DNA from 4 places in the Paenibacillus sp. Z3-2 genome. Region 1 is predicted to be linked to each of the others. Evidence: predicted binding sites of a transcription regulator. Region 1 holds the regulator's gene; each other region holds the start of a gene.

Region 1 (5,997 bases):
TGGAATGGAAGGGACCGTACATTGCAATGAAATTTGCCGTATTGGATTTCGAAACAACCGGCACGCAGTCCGACGGTGAGATTATACAAGCCGGACTTGCCATCATAGATCATGACTACAGCATAACTCAAATATATAGTTCTTATGTGAACCCTGGTGTACCGATTCCCCCGTTTATTTCGGGGTTAACGGGTATTACCGATGAAGATGTAGCGGACGCTCCATCACTCGAAGAGATGATGATGGAAATGGTTCCGCTGCTTAATGATGTGGTTCTTGTTGGACACAATGTAGCTTTTGATTTTCACTTTTTGCAGAATGCTCTCGACCGTTGCGGTTATTTACCGTTCACTGGTCGCATTCTGGACACGATTGATTTTCTGAAGATTACGTTCCCATCACTTGGTTCTTATCAACTCGGTTATGTATCTTCTGAATTTGGCTTTCAGCATGATCGCCCTCATCAGGCAGACAGTGATGCACTGGCGACAGCTTATGTGCTGCTCAAGTGTCTGGATGAGTTGAAGGAATTACCGCTCATAACGATTCAACGGCTCAGTGACCTGTTTGCACCAGAAGACAGTGACTTGGGTTGGTTCTTGGACGGAATGCGCAGTGAGAAGGAATCAGAGCCGATTCAGGACCTGGACGGACATACCTATTATCGTCAGCTTGCTCTTAATGTGAGTGATTGGACCGATATTGGTGCACCACGCGATGAGCGGGAGGGTAACCCCCTCGATGGTGTAAGCTTTGAACAGTTTATGGACCAGGTCCGAGAGAATCTGAAGGATACGCTGGATCATTATGAAGAGCGTGAGGCGCAGACTCAGATGTTCAGCAGTGTAAGGCAAGCCCTGAACGAAGAGAAACATCTCTTGATTGAGGCTGGAACAGGGACTGGTAAATCTCTGGGTTATCTATTACCTGCTATTTACGAAAGTGTGAAGCAAGAACAGAAAGTCATGGTCAGCACCCATACGATCAATCTGCAGGAGCAATTGAGAGAGCGGGACATTCCGATGCTGACTCAAGTGGTTCCGTTTCCGTTTAAGGCTGCTGTATTCAAAGGACGTGGACATTACCTCTGCCTGCGCAAATTTGAACACAAAATCAATAAACGTGAATTCGCTACCCCGAAAGAGGATTATTTCACAGCGGCTCAGATGATTGTCTGGCTTACGCAGACCGAAACCGGAGATGATGAGGAACTTAATCTTAGCGGACGCGGAGGAGACTTCTGGGAGACGGTACAGAGCGAATCCGAGTCCTGTCTGGGTAGATCCTGTCCATGGTTCCGCAAATGTTTCTACCATCGCGCCAAACATGAGGCAGGGTTGTCGGATATCGTAATCACGAATCACTCTAAATTATTTACGGATGTAAAAGCAGCGCATCAGTTACTACCAGCCTATGAGAGTCTTGTGATCGATGAGGCACATCATCTGGAGGATGTCGCTGGTAAGCATCTTGGAATGCATATGAAATATTTTACCTTGGTTCATACACTGACTCGCCTGTTTAAAGACAGTCGTAATGGTCAGCTGCCTATGCTTCGTTCGCAGTTATCCGGGCATGAAAATTCGGTGCAATGGGGCTCAATGGTGGATCAGATGTTCCCACTCGCTCTTGAAGTTAAGGAGCTATGGGATCGAATGAGTGATGCCTTGTTCGGCCTTTTACCTGAACGAAGTGATGCTTCACCAGGAGAAACGGGGCAATTTTCCCTGCGTTTGAAGGCATCTCAGAAACCGGCCAAATGGCAGGAGTTGCAGGATCTGGAGAACCAGATCTATGTGACATTAGGCGATTTGGTTCGCAAAGGCGACAAATTGCTGCTTGAGGTGAAAGAAGATCAGGATGATTATCAATCAGATAGCCTGATCACGGACATCACAGGTTTGCTGAAAGATCTGACCACATTGAAGGAGAATCTACGGTTCTTCATGCGTATGGATGACGCCAAAACGGTGTACTGGATGGAAGCCAGCGGCCAGTTCCGCAGTAAATCTCTCCAGCTGTATGCCGTACCTGTAGATGTCAGTGCACAACTTAAGGATTTGTTTTTCGACAAAAAGAAAAGCGTTGTGCTTACATCGGCTACGCTCTCTGTAGATAAGTCATTCCAGTTCATGATTGAACAGCTTGGCTTGCAGGAAGCCTCCGAGAATAATCGGCTGTTAACGTCGATGCTGCCATCACCTTTCAATTATCGCGATCAGGCACTTCTGGTGATTCCGCGTGATTTTCCAAGTGTGAAAGGCAGTGTGGGTGATGCGCACTTTGTCAATATGCTGGTGCAATCACTCGCAGAGACTGCAATTGCCACTCGTGGACGCATGATGGTTCTGTTTACTTCATACAAGATGCTGCGACAGGTCTATGATCCGCTGAAGGAGGCTCTGTCTGGTAACGATATCTCGTTGCTGGGGCAAGGCGTTGACAGCGGAAGTCGCTCCAAATTGACTCGCAGGTTCCAGGAGGCAAAAGCTACGGTGCTTCTGGGTACAAGCAGCTTCTGGGAGGGTGTAGATATCCCGGGAGAAGCGCTAACCTGTCTCGCTATCGTGCGCCTGCCTTTCCAACCACCAAATCATCCGTTGGTGGAAGCCAAGAGTGAGTTGCTTCAGGAGCAAAAGAAAAATCCGTTCCTGAAACTGTCTGTGCCGCAAGCAGTCATTCGTTTCAAGCAAGGATTTGGCCGATTGGTTCGTACAGCGAAGGACAGAGGTATTGTCATTGTTTATGATACAAGGGTGATTGAAGCGTATTATGGTAAATTCTTCTTATATTCATTACCTGGTCCCAAAATGGAGCATATGCTCACAGAGCAGATGGTTCCACGAATTACCGAGTGGTTGGAAAAACCTGCTAAAGAACAAGAATAATCGGTTGTTTTGTTCGTTATATCATTGCATGACGCTACAGTTTGGCGTTAAACTTTATGAGATCTTTCGGATCAACACAGCTGCACGTAAGAACTTATAACCTAAATTACAAGGAGCATTCTGTATAAAAAGTCACTTCTATCTTTGAATTTATACAGAGTGCTCATCTTTTCATCTACTATTTTATCGTGGCCTTGGTAAGGGGGAGCAAGAATGAAATCAGATAAAATTTCGGAAGCGGTGGTACGACGTCTGCCTGTGTACTTGCGATATTTGAGCGAGTTGCATCAGCGTGAGGTGGCTACTGTTTCCTCTCAAGAACTCGGACAGAGGCTGGATCTGAATCCGGCCCAAATTCGAAAAGACCTGGCTTACTTCGGTGATTTTGGTCGTAAAGGGATCGGGTATGATGTATCCTATTTGATCGAGAAGATTCGTCACATCCTCAAGATTGATCAGCAAATTAATGTAGCTCTGGTAGGAGCGGGTAATCTCGGACAGGCCTTGTCCAACTACAACGCATATCTGAAAGACAATATGAAGATTGTTGCTGTATTCGATGCATACGGACCGAAGATTGGCAGTCAAATCAACAGTTTGACGGTGAAACCAATGAATGAATTGACGGAAGCGGTGAAAACGGACAATATCCGCATCGGAATTATCACGGTTCCAGATACGGAAGCCCAAAATGTAGCCGATCAGCTAATTGAATCGGGAATTGAAGCAATTCTTAATTTTGCGCCAACAATTCTAAAAACACCGCCGCATATCCGCATTCACCATGCTGATTTTACGACGGATCTGCTTAGTTTGGCCTATTACTTGGAGACTGGAAAGGACGAAGAGGAAGATGACAACAAATAGATGGGTAATCCACAACGGTAAATTTGCCGTTAATGAAGGCGCAACATGGAATGTGGTTCAAGGTTACATGGTTGTCGAGAATGACAAGATTGTGCATATTGGTGAGACATTGCCGGATGGAGACGAAAATTGTACCAAAGTGGATGGAAAAGGATTGTTCTTCCTGCCGGGTCTGATCAATACGCATGGTCATGCAGCGATGTCGCTGCTCAGAGGACATGGAGACGATCTTGCGCTGCAAGTATGGTTGCAGGAAAAAATGTGGCCGATGGAAGCGAAGATGACTTCACAAGATGTATACTGGGGAACTTCGCTATCGGTGCTTGAAATGTTGAAAGGTGGAACTACAGCCTTCCTGGACATGTATGATCACATGGATCAGGTTGCCAAAGTCGTGGAACAGTCCGGCGTTAGAGCAGCATTGGCACGCGGTGTCATTGGGCTGTGCTCGGAAGAAGAGCAATTGCGGAAGCTGGAGGAGTCGGCTGCTTTTGCGCGTGAGTGGAATGGACAGGCAGATGGACGTATTACAACCGTAATCTCGCCACACGCGCCATATACTTGCCCTCCTGACTACATAGAGAAGCTTGTACAGGTTGCGAACGACCTAAACCTTCCTCTCCATACACATATGTCGGAAACGCTTCGTGAAGTGGAGCAGAACGTGGCTGATTATGGCCTGCGTCCTGTGGCACATCTGGAGAAACTGGGCTTTTTCTCCCGTCCATCCCTGGTTGCACATGCGGTGCATCTGAATGATGAAGAGATTGAGATTCTGGCCCGTCATGATGTGGCTGTATCCCATAACCCGGGTAGTAACCTGAAACTTGCTTCAGGTGTTGCGCGGGTACCTGCTTTGCTGAAAGCGGGAGTTACCGTGTCACTCGGAACAGACGGACCGGCAAGCAACAACAACCTGGATATGTTCGAGGAAATGAGACTGGCTGCATTGATTCATAAAGGCGTGTCCGGTGACCCGACTGCAGTGCCTGCAGGAGAAGCATTACTGCTTGGCACGTCATACGGTGCCAAATCCATCTTCTTAAACAATACTGGAGCACTCCAGGTCGGCATGAAGGCTGATTTTATCGCCCTGGACATTGAACAGGCACATTTCTATCCACATACAGACCTGATCTCGCATACGATCTATTCGGCTTCTGCCAAAGATGTAGAGCACGTATGGGTGGATGGGAAGCAAGTGGTGAAGCATGGCGAATGTCTGACGCTGGATGAAGAGCGCATTTTGCGTGAGTCTCAATTGGCATTTGATGGTCTGCTTGGTCGTTAATTGCAGGACAGAGCATCATAGGGAAAGGAAGTTCGGCTTTTGAAGAAAAAAAAGAAGTGGATATGGATTTCGCTACTTGCACTGGTTCTGATTCTGTTTGGACTTCAGCGTTATTACGTCTATGTCACGCAGGACCAGCGCAAGGAAGAAGCTCTCGCCATACAGGTAGCACAGGAGCAACTGGGCATTACATCCTATAATGAATTGCGAAAGTACATTTGGGGAGATAAAGAAGGCTCTGATAACATCTACTGGACCCTGATCGGCAAAAACAAGGATAACCAGGATGTTATGGTCTGGGTGAAATTCGATGCAAACAATCAACCTGCTACGGGTGCAAACGCTATACACAGCGAGTTGCTGCAGAATGGCATGTCCGAAACGCAGATACGCAATCGCTTTAGTTCTGAAGTTCCTGCCGGTGAAATTAAAAGAATCATGCCCGGAGTTGTGAATGGAATATATGTGTGGCAAGTGTATTATAAAGACGGTACGCATAACCACTATCGCTTTTATCGTTTTAGCAATGGAGAAGAGGTGGACCTGGTCTACACACTACCGAACAGTTAGAACAAATAGCGTGATTCAACTAGTAAATTTTGAAATGAAAGAACCGGCAGGCGGATATCCGACTGAACCGGTTCTTTGTGTTGTCTGTAAACATATTTGATTTAAATAGTTAAAATTAATAATTTATTCATATTTTCGCCTTCGAAATTGTATATACGATGTGATATACTCAGATATGTACTCGAAGTTACATTCAAAACAAATAGTCCTGTCGGAATTTTCGCAGGAGTCTATGTGCACATATTCGTTTATACCAATAAGCCAGTAGGTTAGGCCAAAATCTGGGAGGGGTAATTCACTTGAAGCTAAAAGTATTGCCTATTGCTTTAACTGCCGTCATTTCAGCCGTTGTGTTGTTTGGAGGTTGGTTTGTGTATCGAC
Region 2 (5,997 bases), 2.1 Mb from region 1:
ATCATTCCATACGACCACTGCATCTCCATCCTCCACGTTTCTACGGATGGCGTCCTCGGGGTGCATTTGCAATAAAGGCATCTTTTCCAAACGCTGATGTTTGGCTGAATTGCCAAAGGTGGAGTTCAGGAAATTATGGTTTGGCGGCGATAGGAACATCAATGGATAGGTATCGGCAGGTCCAGCCGGATTCTCCCCATCATAACCTTCAATTAGAGCGCTATAGGTAGGGAGCGGCGGAAGGCCTCTCTGTTCCATCGTCTCCGAATACAATTCGATTTTACCTGAAGGTGTGGGCAGCTGTTCCAGAAATGCAGCTTGTGGCGTCATATCCAGCTTCACGAATCGATGTTCCTTCAGCCCCTCCAACGTGACTCCATTCATGTAGGGGTTGCCCGTTCCCTGAAGTGCGTTCTCAATCATCTGTTCCGGCGTTTCTCCGAAGACCACAGGGTCATACCCCATGGCCTGTCCAAGCAGGGAAAACAGTTCGACATTACTCTTGCTCTCCCCGATCGGTGCAATCACCGGTTCTTGCAGATGAACGTACTGATGCCAATAAGAGGTATACAGGTCCGTTGCTTCAAATGAAGACGTGGCCGGTAACAAGATATCTGCATATTTCGCCGTATCCGTCATGAACAGATCATGCACAACCGTGAACAGATCCTCCCTTGCAAAACCTCGCTCTACCCGCTCGGTATCCGGTGCCACCACCAGTGGATTGCTGCAGTAGACCATCATCGCCCGGATCGGCTGCTCCGCTTCCAGCAGCGCTTCACCAATCCGGTTCATGTTCACCACTCGCGGCTCCGGATTCTGCCGCAGCTCCGGACGTTCCAGCGCGTCGCTATTCGTGCTCGCGTAGCTGTTGGTCCGAACGGCACCGCCGCCTTGCTTCAGCCATTGCCCTGTAATGGCAGGCAGACATGCAACGCTGCGAACATTCATACCCCCATTATCATGGTGCTGGAGGCCATTGCCGATGTGAATATGGGCTGCCTGTGCGTTGCCGTATAGTTCGGCCAGCTCCACAATCGTCTCCTCCGGCACGCCGGTAATGCGTGCAACGCGGTCAGGCGTGTAACTGCGGACATGATCACGCAGTGCCTCATGACCCACCGTATACTTTTGCATAAACGCTTCATCCGTCAATCCCCGTTCGAACAGCACATGCATCAATCCCAGCGCCAGTGCACTGTCCGTGCCCGGGTACAGCGGAATAAACCAGTCGCCCCATTGGGCCGTACGATTGCGATGAACGTCGATTACGACGATCTTGGCGCCGTTCTTGCGGGCCTTCTCCGCCAAAACGACCTGATGCATATTCGTACTCACAATATTGCCGCCCCATACCAGGATGAGATCCGCATGCTCCGTATCTTCCGGCACCGTTCCCCGGTTGGCGCCCATCGTATATTTCCAGCCGGTATTTCCGGCCGCATTACAGATCGTCTGCTCCAGCACACTTGCACCTAGCGCATTGAAGAAACGTCGGTCCATGCCGTCTACACCAAGAATGCCCATGTTGCCGTAGAAGCTGTAGGGCAGGATGCTCTCGGGGCCATAGGTTTCAGACAATGCAGTGAATTTTGTCGTAATCTCTCGAATCGCTTCATCCCAACTCATTCGTTCGAACTTACCTTCGCCTTTGACTCCTACACGTTTCATCGGATATTGTAGACGCTCGGGGTGATACACCCGCTCGGTCATATTTCTGACTTTATTACAGATGGCACCCTTCGTTATCGGATGGTCCGGATTGCCTGCCACCTTCACAATTTTACCGTTCTCTTTATGTAACAACAGACCACAAGTGTCCGGACAATCGAGCGGGCATACCGCTGCAAATACCCCATTCTCCTGATCGATCATCGTATGGCTCCCCCTCTTTAAAAGCTATCCCTATATCATATCTTCTTCGAGGTTATCACGTAAAGAGAACAGTATATTTCCGCCTAATATTCACCGCTATAGCAGCTTCAAATTATTTTCAAAAAAATGTTTTGTCGTTTGATTCAACTTCAGAATTCAGGGGTAAATTAAAAATAAGGCATTAGGCTAGTGTTTCCCCACTTCCTCCTTATGCCATATCATGGACCACTCCCGAAATTCGCCATGAACAGGTTTCGTTCCCCCGAACCTTGTCATGGCGAATTTATTTTGCGTTAAAATCCGACAAGTACTTCATAAAAAAACGATACCGGTCTGCTCCATCACAGCATTTCTCCATGAAGCGAGCAAGATCAGAATCGTTTTCACTTCTGCAATACATGTACATATGCTACGCTGTGCCCTCTATGCCTGTTTGCTCCACATCGCTCTAGCCTCAGTCTCCACTGGTTCGATTGATGTCACTATCTCTGGCTTTACTTTCGGCTCCAACTTACGCAGGTACACCACCCAATATGCTGCAGCTACAAACAGAGCACCACCAGTCAGATTCCCGAGCCATACCGGAATGAAATTCATTACATATTGGCCCCATGAATAATATCCTTCGAAGATTGCTGCCGGGATGAGGAACATATTGGCCACAACGTGCTGAAATCCAATCGCCACAAATGCCATCGTTGGAAACCAAATGCCCAGTACCTTGCCACTCATCGTATCTGATGCATAAGATAGCCACACGGCCAGCGCAACCAGCCAGTTACAGCCGATTCCGGAGATAAAAGCCTGCAGGAAACCGTCATGCAGCTTATGCCCAGCCATATCCACGACTTTAGCCAGATATACACCCTCTCCAGTCAGACCAAGCACATGTCCAAATGCGTATGCGACAAACAAGGCTCCAACAAAGTTACCAATCGTCACTAAAGTTAGATTTTTCAACATGCTACCCGCGGATAATTTTCGTGCAATCGTAGCAAGTGGAACTGCCATCATATTTCCTGTCAGCAACTCGCCACCACCAATGAGTACCATGATCAACCCAACCGGGAACACCGCTGCTCCAATCAGATTAACCAGACTTCCCCACTCTGCTGGCGCAGAAGCGATCACCCGAATATCCAGTAGAAATCCCAGCGCGATAAAAGCCCCTGCCAAAAAACTGAGTACCAGTACAGACGATGCCGGGTATTGAGCCTTCTTCATTCCTGTTTGCGCCGTATATTGTGCAACCTCAAGAGGTGTTTTTGCTGCCATATCATTCATCCTTTCCTTTATTGTTCATACATCATTGAAATAAAACCATTTGGAAATTCCTTAGTTACGCGTCGAACGCCATATCCTAATTGTATCTCGGCTATACGCAAAACTTTGTGCAAATTATCACAATGTTATTTATAAAAGTTGTTATTAAGATCGTCATTCAAGGCCTGTGACAGTAAGAGATATAACGCAGGCTATCTGTAACTCCATACAAATATCAAAAAAAAGACTGGCGATATACTCGCCAGTCTTTGTGTATTTTATGGCTTCCTTACACCATTGCTGGTGCTTTCACTTCGATCGGAGGCAGTGCTTGCAGACCCGCCGTGTTCAGGAAGTTCCACGGTTTGTTGTAATGTGGCTGGAAGAAGAAGTCGATGAAGGCCAGCTCATCTACGGTCATGTTGTTTTGGATGCAGACCGAAATCGTATTAATCGATTGGGTCAGATCAACCTGTGACATTACTTGCGCTCCGACAATTCGACGAGTAGCCTGCTCATATACCACTTTGAGCAACAGTTTCTCAGCGGTTGGCATGAACTCCGGACGGTAGCTGTCTTCCAGTACGACGGATTCCACAATCAGACCCTCGTCAGCAGCAGACGTTTCCGTCATCCCTGTACCCGCGATATTTTGCTCATAAATTTTGATACCCGATGTTCCTTGTGTACCCATATACGGTGTCGTAGGACGAACAAGGTTACGGGCTACCAGTGTACCCATCCGCACGGCGTTGGTCGCCAGTGGAATGTATGATGCTTTGCCTGTCGGGTTGTAGTGAATTGCACAACTGTCACCCGCAGCGAAGACGTCTTTTTGACTGGTTTGCATATATTTATCCACGATGATCGCGCCGTTTGGCAGCATATCCACTTGGCCTTTGAGCAGTTCGGTATTTGGACGGAAGCCGATGCACAGAATAACCAGATCGGTCTCAAACTCCCCTTTGGACGTGATCACCTTGGTCACTTTTCCATTCTCTCCAGTAAACTTCTGTACAGTTTGACCAAGAGCCAGCTTGATGCCGCGTTCAGTCAACGTATCTTCGATCGCATCCGTGAATTCAGGGTCCAGGTATTTGTTCAAAATCCGGTCCACACTGTCGATCAGGGTAACTTCCTTGCCGTTCATCTGGAAAGCTTCCACCAGCTCTACGCCGATATATCCTGCACCTACAACGGTAACGCGTTTGGCGTCTTTGGCTTTTTCAATAATCGTGTTGGAGTGATTGTAGTTTTTGCAAAGTAAAATGTTATCCATTTCGATGCCTTCCAGCTTCGGAACAACAGGCCATGAACCTGTTGTCACAATCAATTTGTCAAACGTATCTTCAAATTCTTCCCCAGTTTTCAGGTTTTTAGCCTGAAGAGTATGGCCCTCGGCATCGACCGCCGTCACTTCATGAAGCATCTTGGTCTCAACACCAAGCTCTGCTAACTGATTAGGCGAAGAATAGAACAAGCCGTCAGGATCTTTCACGACCCCGCCTACGTAGAGCGCAATGCCACAAGATAGGAAGGAGATATTGTCATTGCGCTCATACACCGTGATGGTAGCATCCGGGTACAATTTGGCGGTATTTACGATGGCTGCGGTCCCTGCGTGTGTACATCCGATAACTGCGATTTTCATTAAAAGTTCCTCCTCGAAATATATAAATGAGTTTGAATATAACGTTATTGTAGTTGTGAAATATTTCACTTCTTAAGCGATACTGTGTATGTGATTTATTTCACTTTATACACTCATTATAATGTGATCTTTTTCACATTGCAATAGGCTGAGCAAAAAAAGTTTGTTGAAAGCAGTTATCTCCTTTTATTTAAGCCATTCTTCCCTTCGTTTTATTGATTTCATTGTCCCCGGATCCGTGTTGATTTATGCTATGCAATGGCTTCCGCAATCACTATATGGACGCTTTCAGTTAGAGCCCTCTTCCCTATTCAGGTTTTGCTTGTACAAAAATAAATGCACTAATTTTCATGACAGGGTTGATTTTTAAATTGGTAAGCGCTTACAATAATAACGATCCTTTAAATGGATTATATGTAAATAAAACAACAAATCTCACTTTGTTCAGGAGGCGTTCATTTGAAGAAACGTTCAATGTCTGTTGCTTTCCGCATGGTTCCCGTTACGCTTGCCATCACCATGATGACAACTGGAGTAGCGCTCCCCTTCGCTTCTGCTTCTGTAGATTCTCCACCCGTTACGATTAAAACCGAGGTTCTGTCCTCCAAAGTCCCAGCAGGTGCCGATGTGTCTTCGCTCCTTCAGAAGTTCAGGGATATCAATCATTTTGCAACTGGCGATCTGGCCAAAGATACGGCCTATGCCCTGAATATCGTTTCATGGCAGATGCCGCACGGTGGATTTTACAAAGACATGAAAGAACAATATGCAGCTCCTTGGGACGGTGTAACAGCACGATCAGGCTGGAAAGACCCGAATGGGATTGAACTTGGCACCTTCGATAATGATGCGACAACTTCCGAGATCCGCTTTCTGGCTGACATGTATGAAAAAACGGGTAATCTGGCCTTTAAGAACAGTGTTCGTAAAGCGGTGGACTTTATCCTGATCTCTCAATATCCATCTGGAGGTTGGCCACAGGTTTATCCCAAACGAAGTAATTACTCTGACGCGGTGACTTACAACGACAATGCCATGGTACAAACGATGGTTTTGTTAGACGATATTGTTGAGCGAAGAAATGAGTTTAACAACGATATATGGACCTCCAATGATCGCAGCAAGCTGAAGAAAGCACTGGAGAAAGGCATTGAATATACGCTAAAAGCGCAAATTATCAATGAAGGTCAGCCCACCGTTTGGGGTGC
Region 3 (5,997 bases), 180 kb from region 1:
TTAACAGCATATCCGGATACCCGGACAGTCAGTTGTGGATAGTTTTCCGGGTGATCCATCGCATCAATCAATTGTTGACGATCAAATACGTTAACGTTCAGGTGATGAGCGTTTTGACCGAAGTAACCGTCCATCATCGCAGTCAGGTTGGATTTACGTGTAGTCTCCTCTTTACCCAATGCTTTTGGCACGATGGAGAAGGTATTGGAAATACCGTCAAGACTGTGTTCATAAGGCAATTTGGCTACAGAGCCAAGGGATGCCAGTGCACCTTTTTTGTCACGACCATGCATTGGGTTCGCACCTGGAGCAAATGGTTCACCTGCTTTACGACCATCCGGTGTAGTCCCTGTTTTCTTACCGTATACCACGTTGGAAGTGATCGTCAGAACCGATTGTGTTGGTACTGCATTACGATAAGCTTTGTGCTTGCGAATCATGCCCATGAAGTTCTCGACCAGTTCAACAGCAATGCTGTCTACGCTGTCTTCATTGTTACCGTAACAAGGGAAGTCTCCTTCGATTTCGAAATCAACAGCGATGCCTTGTTCGTTACGAATTGGTTTAACTTTGGCATATTTGATCGCACTCAGTGAATCTGCTGTAACCGACAGACCCGCGATACCACAAGCCATCGTACGTACAATGTCACGGTCATGCAATGCCATTTCGATCCGCTCATAGCTGTATTTATCGTGCATGTAGTGAATGACGTTGAGAGTGTTCATGTACAGCTTCGCCAGCCACTCCATCATTGGTTTGAAGCGTTTCATGACTTCATTGTAATCCAGCACTTCGCTTGTAATGGCAGGATACTCAGGTCCGACCTGTGCTCCGGATTTCTCATCACGACCACCGTTGATCGCATACAGGAGAGCTTTTGCCAGGTTGGCACGAGCGCCGAAAAATTGCATTTGTTTCCCGATCTTCATCGCTGATACACAGCAAGCAATACCGTAATCGTCTCCGTAGATCGGACGCATCAGATCATCATTCTCATACTGGATTGAACTGGTTTCGATGGAAACCTTGCTGCAATAATCTTTGAAAGCTTCCGGAAGTTTCGTGGACCAAAGTACAGTCAGGTTTGGCTCTGGTGCAGGGCCCAGGTTGTTCAGCGTATGCAGGAAACGGAAGCTGTTTTTGGTTACGCGTGTTTCGCCATTCACAGACATACCGCCGATGGACTCCGTTACCCATGTTGGATCTCCACTGAACAGTTCGTTGTAATCCGGTGTACGCAAGAATTTGACAATCCGCAGTTTCATGACGAAATGATCAACCAATTCCTGTGCCTGTTCTTCGGAAAGAATGCCTTCTTGCAGGTCGCGTTCAATGTAGATATCCAGGAAAGAAGATACACGTCCAAGTGACATCGCAGCACCATTCTGTTCTTTGATCGCAGCGAGATAACCGAAGTACAACCATTGGAACGCTTCTTTCGCTGTCGTCGCTGGCAAGGAAATATCGAATCCGTGCATATCACCCAATTGCTTCAATTCTTGCAATGCACGAATCTGCTCAGACAATTCTTCCCGCAGACGAATGACATCTTCATCAATGACATCAACTTCGAGTGCATTCAATTCACCTTTTTTGTTACGAATCAGGAAGTCTACCCCGTACAAAGCTACACGACGATAGTCACCGATGATCCGGCCACGGCCGTAAGCATCTGGCAGACCCGTGATAATTCCTGCTTTACGCGCTGCACGCATGTCGGAAGTATAAGCATCGAAAACCCCTTGGTTATGCGTTTTGCGAATGTTTGTAAATATATCAATCACGCCTTGTGGCATTTCAAAGCCATATGCCTCACATGCGTCGATCATCATGCGGATTCCGCCTGTTGGTTGAATGGAACGTTTGAACGGAGCATCGGTCTGAACGCCGACAATCTGCTCTTTGGATTGATCCAGATAACCGGGTTGGTGAGAAATAATAGTACCTGGTGTGTTCACGTCAACATCAAGGACACCACCGTTATCACGTTCCTTTTTGGTCAGATCAGATACGATCTCCCACAATTCTTTGGTATTCTGGGTTGCACCTGCGAGAAACGCTTCGTCACCGTAATACGGGGACAAATTGTGTGCCAGAAAATCATTCACATCGACGGATTTGGTCCATGTTCCTTTGGTAAAGTTTCTCCAGCCTGTTTGTTGTTTGACATCTTTTTCAATCACCGACATCGTAATCCCTCCACTAATTTGGATTTCTGGACACATAACATGTTGCTTCATTCGTATCATTGTGTGCCCAGAGCCGCGATTAATGTGAATTGTTTCACATAAACCGGATCATGTTCTCTCTACTTGGGAACCGGAACCGCGGGATGAATGTTTTCCTTACATTTTCAGTATACGCCTTGGGGCTTTCATCATCTGTGATTTTTGTCACAAAGTCAGTGAACTAACTCACTCCACCTACGATTTGTCCCATTGAACCGAAACTTTACACAGGATCACTGCGTGGCAGAACAACCTTCCAATCGCTGTTATCCCCAGATTTTTTTGATTCCCTTTCGAAAAGGGAAAATCCGGGGATAAAGGCGAACGCTTCGCTTTTTCAGGTTATTTCTGCCCCTCCGTTGTCGTGTAAAGGGATTGTTCAAAAGGCCACATCACGGATTCCGTGTAACCTCTCTAGAACCGAACCATTGCTTCTCTATACTCGGAGCAAATCAAATCTTAAAATAGACCCTGAAAAACAGATGCTTGCTCTTCTGTTTTTCTGCCCTTTTCGTTATTGTGTGAACATCTGGCTCAAACAGCCACATCACGGATTCCATGTAACCTCTTTAGAACCGAACCATTTCTCCTCTATACTCGGAGCAAATCAAATCTTAAAATAGACCCTGAAAAACAGATGCTTTGCTCTTCCGTTTTTCTGCCCTCTTCGTTATCGTGTGAACATCTGGCTCAAACAGCCACATCACCACGGATTCCATGTAACCTCTCTAGAACCGAACCATTGCTCCTCTATACTCGGAGCAAATCAAATCTTAAAATAGACCCTGAAAAACAGATGCTTTGCTCTTCCGTTTTCTGCCCTCTTCGTTATCGTGTGAAAGACGGCAATCGGGGCTCCCCATCTCGGGGAACCCTGATCCTCTTGCCGTAAGGAACGCTTAGTTCTAATTCCTTATTCAAACTTTCCGTAGAAAGCGTTGCGGTACACATCAGCCAGTTCAGTTACCAGCGGCAACTTCGGATTGGCGGTTGTACATTGGTCTTCGAAGGCACGGTCAGCCAGATAATCTACATGTGCTTCAAAGTCTTTGGCATCAAATCCGATTTCCTGGAACGATTCTTCAATGCCCAATGTTTTGTTCAGTTTGCGAATGGCATTGATGAGACTGGTTACGCCTTCTTCTGTCGTGCGAGCAGGCAATCCCAAAATACGGGCAATTTCGGCATAACGCTCATCCGCTACAAAGTGCGAATATTTCGGGAACGATGCAAATTTGGTCGGTTTTTTCGCGTTGTAACGAATGACGTGTGGCATCAGGATTGCATTGGTGCGTCCGTGTGCGGTGTGGTACTGACCGCCCCATTTGTGCGCCAAGCTGTGGTTAATGCCCAGGAATGCGTTGGCAAACGCCATACCAGCAATCGTGGAAGCATTATGCATTTTCTCACGTGCCAGTTTATCTCCTTGCAGCGCAGATTGCTCCAGGTATTGGAACACCAGTTGGATTGCTTTAATCGCAAGTCCATCCGTATAATCATTCGCCATGACAGACACATAAGCTTCAATCGCATGAGTCAGTACATCCATCCCTGTATCCGCAACCGCTGTTTTAGGCAGGGAGTATACGAATTCCGGATCTACAATCGCTACGTCTGGAGTCAGCTCATAGTCGGCCAATGGATATTTGGTGTTTCCTTGATTTTTATCTGTGATAACCGCGAACGATGTCACTTCAGAACCTGTACCGGATGTTGTTGGAATCGCTACAAATTTTGCTTTTACGCCGAGACGTGGATATTTGTAGATCCGTTTGCGGATATCCATGAATTTTTGTTTCAGATCGTTGAAGTCCGTATCTGGATATTCATAGAACAACCACATGGCTTTAGCAGCATCCATCGGTGATCCACCGCCGAGTGCGATAATGCAGTCTGGTTGGAAGCGGCGCATCATTTCCGTTCCGCGATCTACCGTTGTTGTGGACGGATCTGGCTCTACATCGGAGAATACTTCGATCGCTACTGGCATTTGGCGTTGACGAAGATAATGTTCTACCTTTTCCACATAACCAAGTTTCACCATCATGGCATCCGTAATAATCGCAACACGTGTGATGTCAGGCATTTTGGCAAGATACTGCGTTGCCCCTTTTTCGAAGTAGACTTTGTTCGGCACTTTGAACCATTGCATATTCACGGTACGGCGAGCCACCCTTTTCACATTGATTAAGTTCACAGCGGTTACGTTGGAAGAAGTCGAGTTACGTCCGTATGATCCGCATCCCAGTGTCAATGACGGCATGTTCGTGTTGTAGATATCCCCTATCGCACCGTGTGTGGATGGTGAGTTCACAATAATCCGTCCGGTTTGCAGACGATCTGCGAATTTGCCGATCACTTCTTCATTCGTTGAGTGGATAACCGAGGAGTGACCCATGCCGCCAAAAGCAACTACTTCTGCCGCACGCTCAATGCCCTCTGCTGCCGTTTTGACTTTGTAACAAGCGAGTACCGGACTTAATTTCTCAGCCGACAATGGGAATTTCGTACCTACCCCTTCAATCTCGGCCACGAGAATTTTGGTGCCTGCCGGAACTTCAATGCCGCATAACTTCGCAATGCTCACCGCTGATTGACCAACAATCGCCGGGTTCACCGCACATTTCTCGGCATTAATCGCACCTGCTGTCAATTTAGCTGCTTCATCTTTGTTAACAAAGTAACAACCGTTCGCAATCATTTTTTTCTTCACTTGATCGAAGATCGGTTCTTCAATGATTACCGCTTGCTCGGAAGCACAGATCATGCCGTTATCGAAGGACTTCGACAGAATCAAATCCGTAACTGCCTGATTGATATCCGCGCTTTTCTCGATAAAGCAAGGCACGTTACCTGGTCCTACGCCCAGTGCAGGTTTACCACAGCTGTACGCTGCACGTACCATCCCTGATCCGCCTGTTGCCAGAATGAGAGCCACATCATTGTGATTCATCAGTTCGTTCGTGCGATCCATGGAAGGATCATCAATCCACTGAATACAATCTGCTGGTGCACCATGTTTCACAGCCGCTTCCAGCAGGATTTTAGCAGCTTCCCGGCTACAATTCTGTGCAGATGGGTGGAAACCGAAGATGATTGGGTTACGCGTCTTGATGGAGATCAGTGCTTTAAACATCGTCGTTGATGTTGGGTTCGTGACGGGTGTAATCCCCATAATAATACCGACCGGCTCCGCAATTTTCTGGAAGCTCTCATATTCGTTATCTTCAATCACACCTACGGTTTTGTCATACTTGATGCTGTGGTACACATATTCTGTTGCAAATATATTTTTGGTGATTTTATCCTCATACACTCCGCGGCCTGTTTCTTCTACGGCCATCTTGGCGAGCATCATGTGTTTATCCAGACCCGCAAGCGCCATGGCTTGCACAATCCGGTCAATCTGCTTCTGGTCCATCTTCATAAATGCGGCGTGTGCTTTGTTCGCTTTGTCGATTAACGTTTGAATATACTGACCTGCTGTCGGTTCTTTTGCTGGGGCGACTTCGTTCTTTACAGCCATCTCCCTCATCCTCCTAAAGGTTCGTATTAGTTTGTCTCTCTCATTTACATTCACATCGTACCATAGCCAAAAACGTAATCATGTGATTTTTTTCACAAAGTATAACAAATTTAAATTTAGTTTTGTAATGTCTGCTAACAAGTTGATTTCCTCTTCCTATAATAAATGTAGGGCTATCGAACACATCCTTCCCCATTAAAAGTGAATTTAATCACAATGTTTGAAATTTCGCCATTTTTG
Region 4 (4,480 bases), 320 kb from region 1:
ATACCCCACGTTCCAGAATACACTCCCTATGGGAGGTGTTCTTGGTATCAACGAAGCTCGGCTTAACGTCCTTTGGGGGACCTACTGCACACTTGGGATACTTTCACAATGAGTATATACGTAAAAGAAAATGGATGGATGAGCGAAGCTATGCGGATCTTGTGGGGCTGTGTCAGTTCCTCCCTGGACCGGCGAGTAGCCAGGTTGGCATGGGCATTGGTATCATTCGTGCTGGTATTACTGGAGGGCTTATCGCCTGGATCGGATTTACGCTTCCATCCGTGATTGCTTTGGTGATATTTGCTTTCCTATTACAAGGATATGATATCGGCAACGCCGGATGGCTTAGCGGATTGAAAATTGTAGCTGTAGCTATTGTTGCTCATGCGATCCTTGGAATGGGACAGAAACTTACACCAGATAAAGTGAGAGTTACACTTGCTGTAATAACAGCTGCTGTTGCTTTACTATGGACAGCCATATACAGTCAGGTGGTACTCATTCTGTTAGCAGGATTAGTTGGGTGGTGGCTCTATCGAAAATCACCCCCTCCACATGTTCCTGATCTTGTAGTTCCGATAAGTCGAACCGTAGCCGTGCTGTGTTTGATCGCTTTTTTCGGTCTCTTTATGGCACTCCCGGTATTGCGTCAAGTTACGGGGATCGAGTGGTTATCCTTATTCGATTATATGTATCGATCGGGTTCACTGGTATTTGGTGGAGGACATGTCGTTCTACCTCTATTGGAACAGGAATTGGTACCCAGAGGGTTGCTAAGCAAAGATGATTTTCTGGCTGGTTATGGAGCAACTCAAGCTGTGCCAGGTCCACTTTTTACGTTTGCTTCCTATCTGGGTGCCATAACAATGGGGATTACAGGTGCAATCGTTGCGACTATAGCGATTTTTTTGCCCGCCTTTTTGCTCATCATCGGAACGCTGCCTTTCTGGAGTGCTCTGCGTAAAAATCCGCATATTCAAGGGGCTCTGACTGGGGTCAATGCAGCAGTAGTAGGCATTTTGCTGGCTGCGCTGTATCAACCACTGTGGACGACAGCCATCATCACACCAGCTGATTTCTCGTTGCTAAGCATATTGTTTATCATGCTTACCTTCTGGAAGTGTCCACCCTGGGTCATAGTTGTTGCAGGGATTGTCGGAGGTATGCTAATAGAGTCCATTTAGGTGGCCGAGTGGTCTCGAAAAAGGAAAGAGAGGGTAGAATCCAAGGATTCTACCCTCTCTTTTTCGTGTGAACTATTTTGTGATATTCATACAATTCCAGTTATTTATTAAATGATAAGGTGAAAAACAGAAATAACGGAAATTTAGAATAATAATCCAGGAACAATTATACATAATATTAATTATGTAAACTGATATAGTGAACATTCTTTAAATGAAATCTTAAATCAATCTTCCCAAGAAAATGGTAATCTGATTATCATAACCAAAAAGGCCTTTCGCCTCTTCTCTATAGAAGAAACAAATGGCCTTTTTGGCTGTGCAATATGTTAATTAACAACGTTTAACGTGCTGAATTGTTCACGACATGAATGATTGCTTGATTGGATTACTCCAGTCCAGCGATCTGTTCTTTTAATTTGTTAGCAGATGCCTGGAAAGCCACCTTCTCGGTTTCATTCAACGGAAGAGGCAGAATTTCACGCACACCGTTGCGATCTACAACACATGGAACGCCCAGGTAGACATCCGAGACGCCATTGTAATCTTCAAGGAACGTCGACACGTTCAGAACGGAGCCTTCGTTGCCGAGAATTGCCGCTACAATGCGGTCCAGAGCAAGAGCGATTGCATAGGAAGTCGCGCCTTTGGCATTAATAATCTCATACGCTGCATTTTTGGTACGGTCGAAGATATCCTGTTGTGTTTCTTCATCCAGTTCCAGATCTGTTCCTGCAACGTTAGCCAGGCTCCATACGGGAACTTCGGAATCGCCATGCTCACCAATAATGTGGGCGTGAATACTACGCGGATCGATCCCTTTATTTTTACCAATCAGGTAACGGAAACGTGCGCTATCAAGCAATGTACCCGAACCGATCACACGGGAAGCAGGCCATCCGCTTTGTTTCCATGAAGTATAGGAGAGAATATCTACAGGATTGGTTGCAATCAGCAAAATACCATGAGAATTCACTTCAGTAATACGCTCAATAATATCTTTGAAAATGCTTGCATTTTTCTTCAGCAGATCAATCCGGGTCTCGCCTGGTTTCTGGGAGGCACCCGCTGTAATAATAATGATATCCGCATCTTTGCAGTCGGAGTAATCGCCAGCCCATACTTTCACGCCACCCGTAAATGGAAGACCGTGGTTCATATCCAGCATTTCGCCGGTTGCCTTATCATGATTCACATCCACAAATACCAACTCGGACGAACGCTGTCTCAACATTAGCGTGTATCCCGTTGTTGTTCCCACCGCACCCATGCCTATAATCACGACACGACTTGGTTTCAGCGCTGCACTGTTTGTCATGTTCATATCCTCTCCTTTTGGGTTATACTTCCATCCATATTAAGGGATTAGTGAACATAAAGCGAGTGTTGTCTATAAAATAGTTCACATTTCATGTCTTTTTACCAATTATTCCGTCGAAAAACATAATAGGATGAAAAGGGCTGCAGCGCAGGCATTGAGCAGGCAATGAGCCTTTTACACAAGGTTTGTGGTAGAATAGGAGCAGTGGATTCTGATGAATCGTAAATAAAACGCCATAGGACAGGCATGCGCGCCTGTATATTGGATGAGAGAGGTGGAACCCACTTGCGTTCGCAATGGATTAAAATCGCGCAGACAGCATTGCTGTCTATAGGTATAGTAGCCTTACTGGCTGCCTGCACCAACTCGGATCAACCGCCAGAAGCAGAGCCTCCACAACAGCAGGAGGATGCTGGGAATACAGGACAGACGTTAACCGTTGTTCCCCCGGTGAACAGTACGGAATCTGCGGATATGGCCAAGTACCAAATTCAGACCCGTTTGACCGATTTTCAGTTGCTCAATGACAACGGAGGATTGGCATGGGGGGTAACACGAAATGCGCTGCGTCTGTACTACACGCAGGATCAGGGAAAGACCTGGATCAATATTTCACCTTCGGAAAATGTACAGTTTCCGGCTAACCCTAAATATGGACAAAGCATTTATTTTGTAGATCGTGCGCACGGTTGGATTGTTCGTGAAGGCATGGGTGGAACAGATACCATGGTGCTTCGTACCAACAATGGAGGCGTAAGTTGGAGTCTGTCTTCTCTGTCCAAAACGGATAAAGTGACTGCGATCTCATTTGTATCTCCTGAAAAAGGCTGGATTCTCACCACGGTGGATACCGCTATTGGTAAACAGGACAAGAAACTCTACTTTACCGAGGATGGTGGTATCACTTGGAATCGGATGTCATCCAGTGATGAAGACGGCAAACAGGAAGCAGAAGAGATTTCCAAACGTGGATACACAACAGGGATGACTTTCTCGGATCCAAAGCATGGTTTCTTAACAGCGCTTGAGTTCGGCACACCGAAGTTGTATGTAACGTCAGACGGGGGAGAGAACTGGGACACTGGGCCATCTTTCTTTGATCGAAACAAATTCAACGGGTGTGGTAATTTCAGTGTCAGTTCACCACAATTTTTTGGACGTGAAGTACAGTCGGCCTGGATGTCAATGTCCTGTTCCCAAGGGGAGAGCACGACTTTCAATGGCTTCTTCACAACAGATGGCGGAAAGAGCTGGAAGCTGTCCAACTTCAGTTTGAACAAACAAACGGGTACGAATCGCAATCTTGCACCAGTATTCCTGAACGCATCAGAAGGTTGGGCGATGCAAAAAGGTATAACCTACCACACCAAGGATGCAGGAAAAACATGGAACGCCCTTCCTGCAAACAGTGTACTGGAAAAAATTCTCGAGGATTATCCGGAGATTGTGAAGATTCAGATGGTTACGTCCAAGCTTGGCTGGATATTGGTTGAAAATACGGATGCCAAAAGGTCGCTGTTACTGCAAACGGTAGACGGCGGCGTACATTGGAAAGTACTTTAAGAGTAATGTGTTATAGATGTGAATAGATAGGAAAGTAGAGGAGCCGGAGGGTTCCTTTTCTTTTTTTAGTATGTGAAATAAATCACAAACTAATCCTCCAGAAGGTGATATATTTAACTCAACAAGAGATGGGAGTGATGAAGATGAGAACCAACGGTCAGACTCAATTCACGCAGGCGGACGAATTAACCAGATATATGCTTCAATTATGCTACACATGTGACGATGCCAATCGTTGTACGACAGAGGAAGCAGTGAAGGCTTGCATGGCAGAACACGCACAGGCAGACCAGCCCGAACCAGCCGAAGGCGGAGATGTAACGCGCGGGTTTATGGACTTGATGTACGCATAGTAATCAAAACTGATCAAAAAAAGCTGATATATCAACGTTTTGCCCCCAACTGGGGGCTT

The links. The regulator Rex, encoded in region 1, represses fermentation and respiration genes when NADH is low (regulators of the CRP and FNR family bind a similar motif). The targets are predictions, from matches to a motif close to TTGTGAAATATTTCACAA.
Region 2: the regulator Rex is predicted to act here: its motif matches at 3,265-3,282, upstream of M1D71_RS27120 (formate/nitrite transporter family protein).
Region 3: the regulator Rex is predicted to act here: its motif matches at 2,275-2,292, upstream of pflB (formate C-acetyltransferase).
Region 4: the regulator Rex is predicted to act here: its motif matches at 2,575-2,592, upstream of M1D71_RS16410 (L-lactate dehydrogenase).

The regions. Positions count from the first base shown of each region.
Region 1 is NZ_CP096397.1:3,985,892-3,991,888, reverse strand. It holds gene dinG (ATP-dependent DNA helicase DinG) at 27-2,888, shown strand; gene M1D71_RS17875 (redox-sensing transcriptional repressor Rex) at 3,102-3,755, shown strand; gene M1D71_RS17870 (amidohydrolase) at 3,742-5,046, shown strand; gene M1D71_RS17865 (DUF5590 domain-containing protein) at 5,086-5,616, shown strand; gene M1D71_RS17860 (hypothetical protein) at 5,916-5,997, shown strand, end outside.
Region 2 is NZ_CP096397.1:6,073,669-6,079,665, forward strand. It holds gene M1D71_RS27115 (molybdopterin-containing oxidoreductase family protein) at 1-1,875, opposite strand, end outside; gene M1D71_RS27120 (formate/nitrite transporter family protein) at 2,299-3,150, opposite strand; gene M1D71_RS27125 (FAD-dependent oxidoreductase) at 3,428-4,789, opposite strand; gene pelA (pectate lyase) at 5,249-5,997, shown strand, end outside.
Region 3 is NZ_CP096397.1:4,164,630-4,170,626, forward strand. It holds gene pflB (formate C-acetyltransferase) at 1-2,192, opposite strand, end outside; gene adhE (bifunctional acetaldehyde-CoA/alcohol dehydrogenase) at 3,145-5,757, opposite strand.
Region 4 is NZ_CP096397.1:3,665,747-3,670,226, reverse strand. It holds gene M1D71_RS16415 (chromate transporter) at 1-1,184, shown strand, start outside; gene M1D71_RS16410 (L-lactate dehydrogenase) at 1,573-2,502, opposite strand; gene M1D71_RS16405 (YCF48-related protein) at 2,791-4,068, shown strand; gene M1D71_RS16400 (hypothetical protein) at 4,212-4,421, shown strand.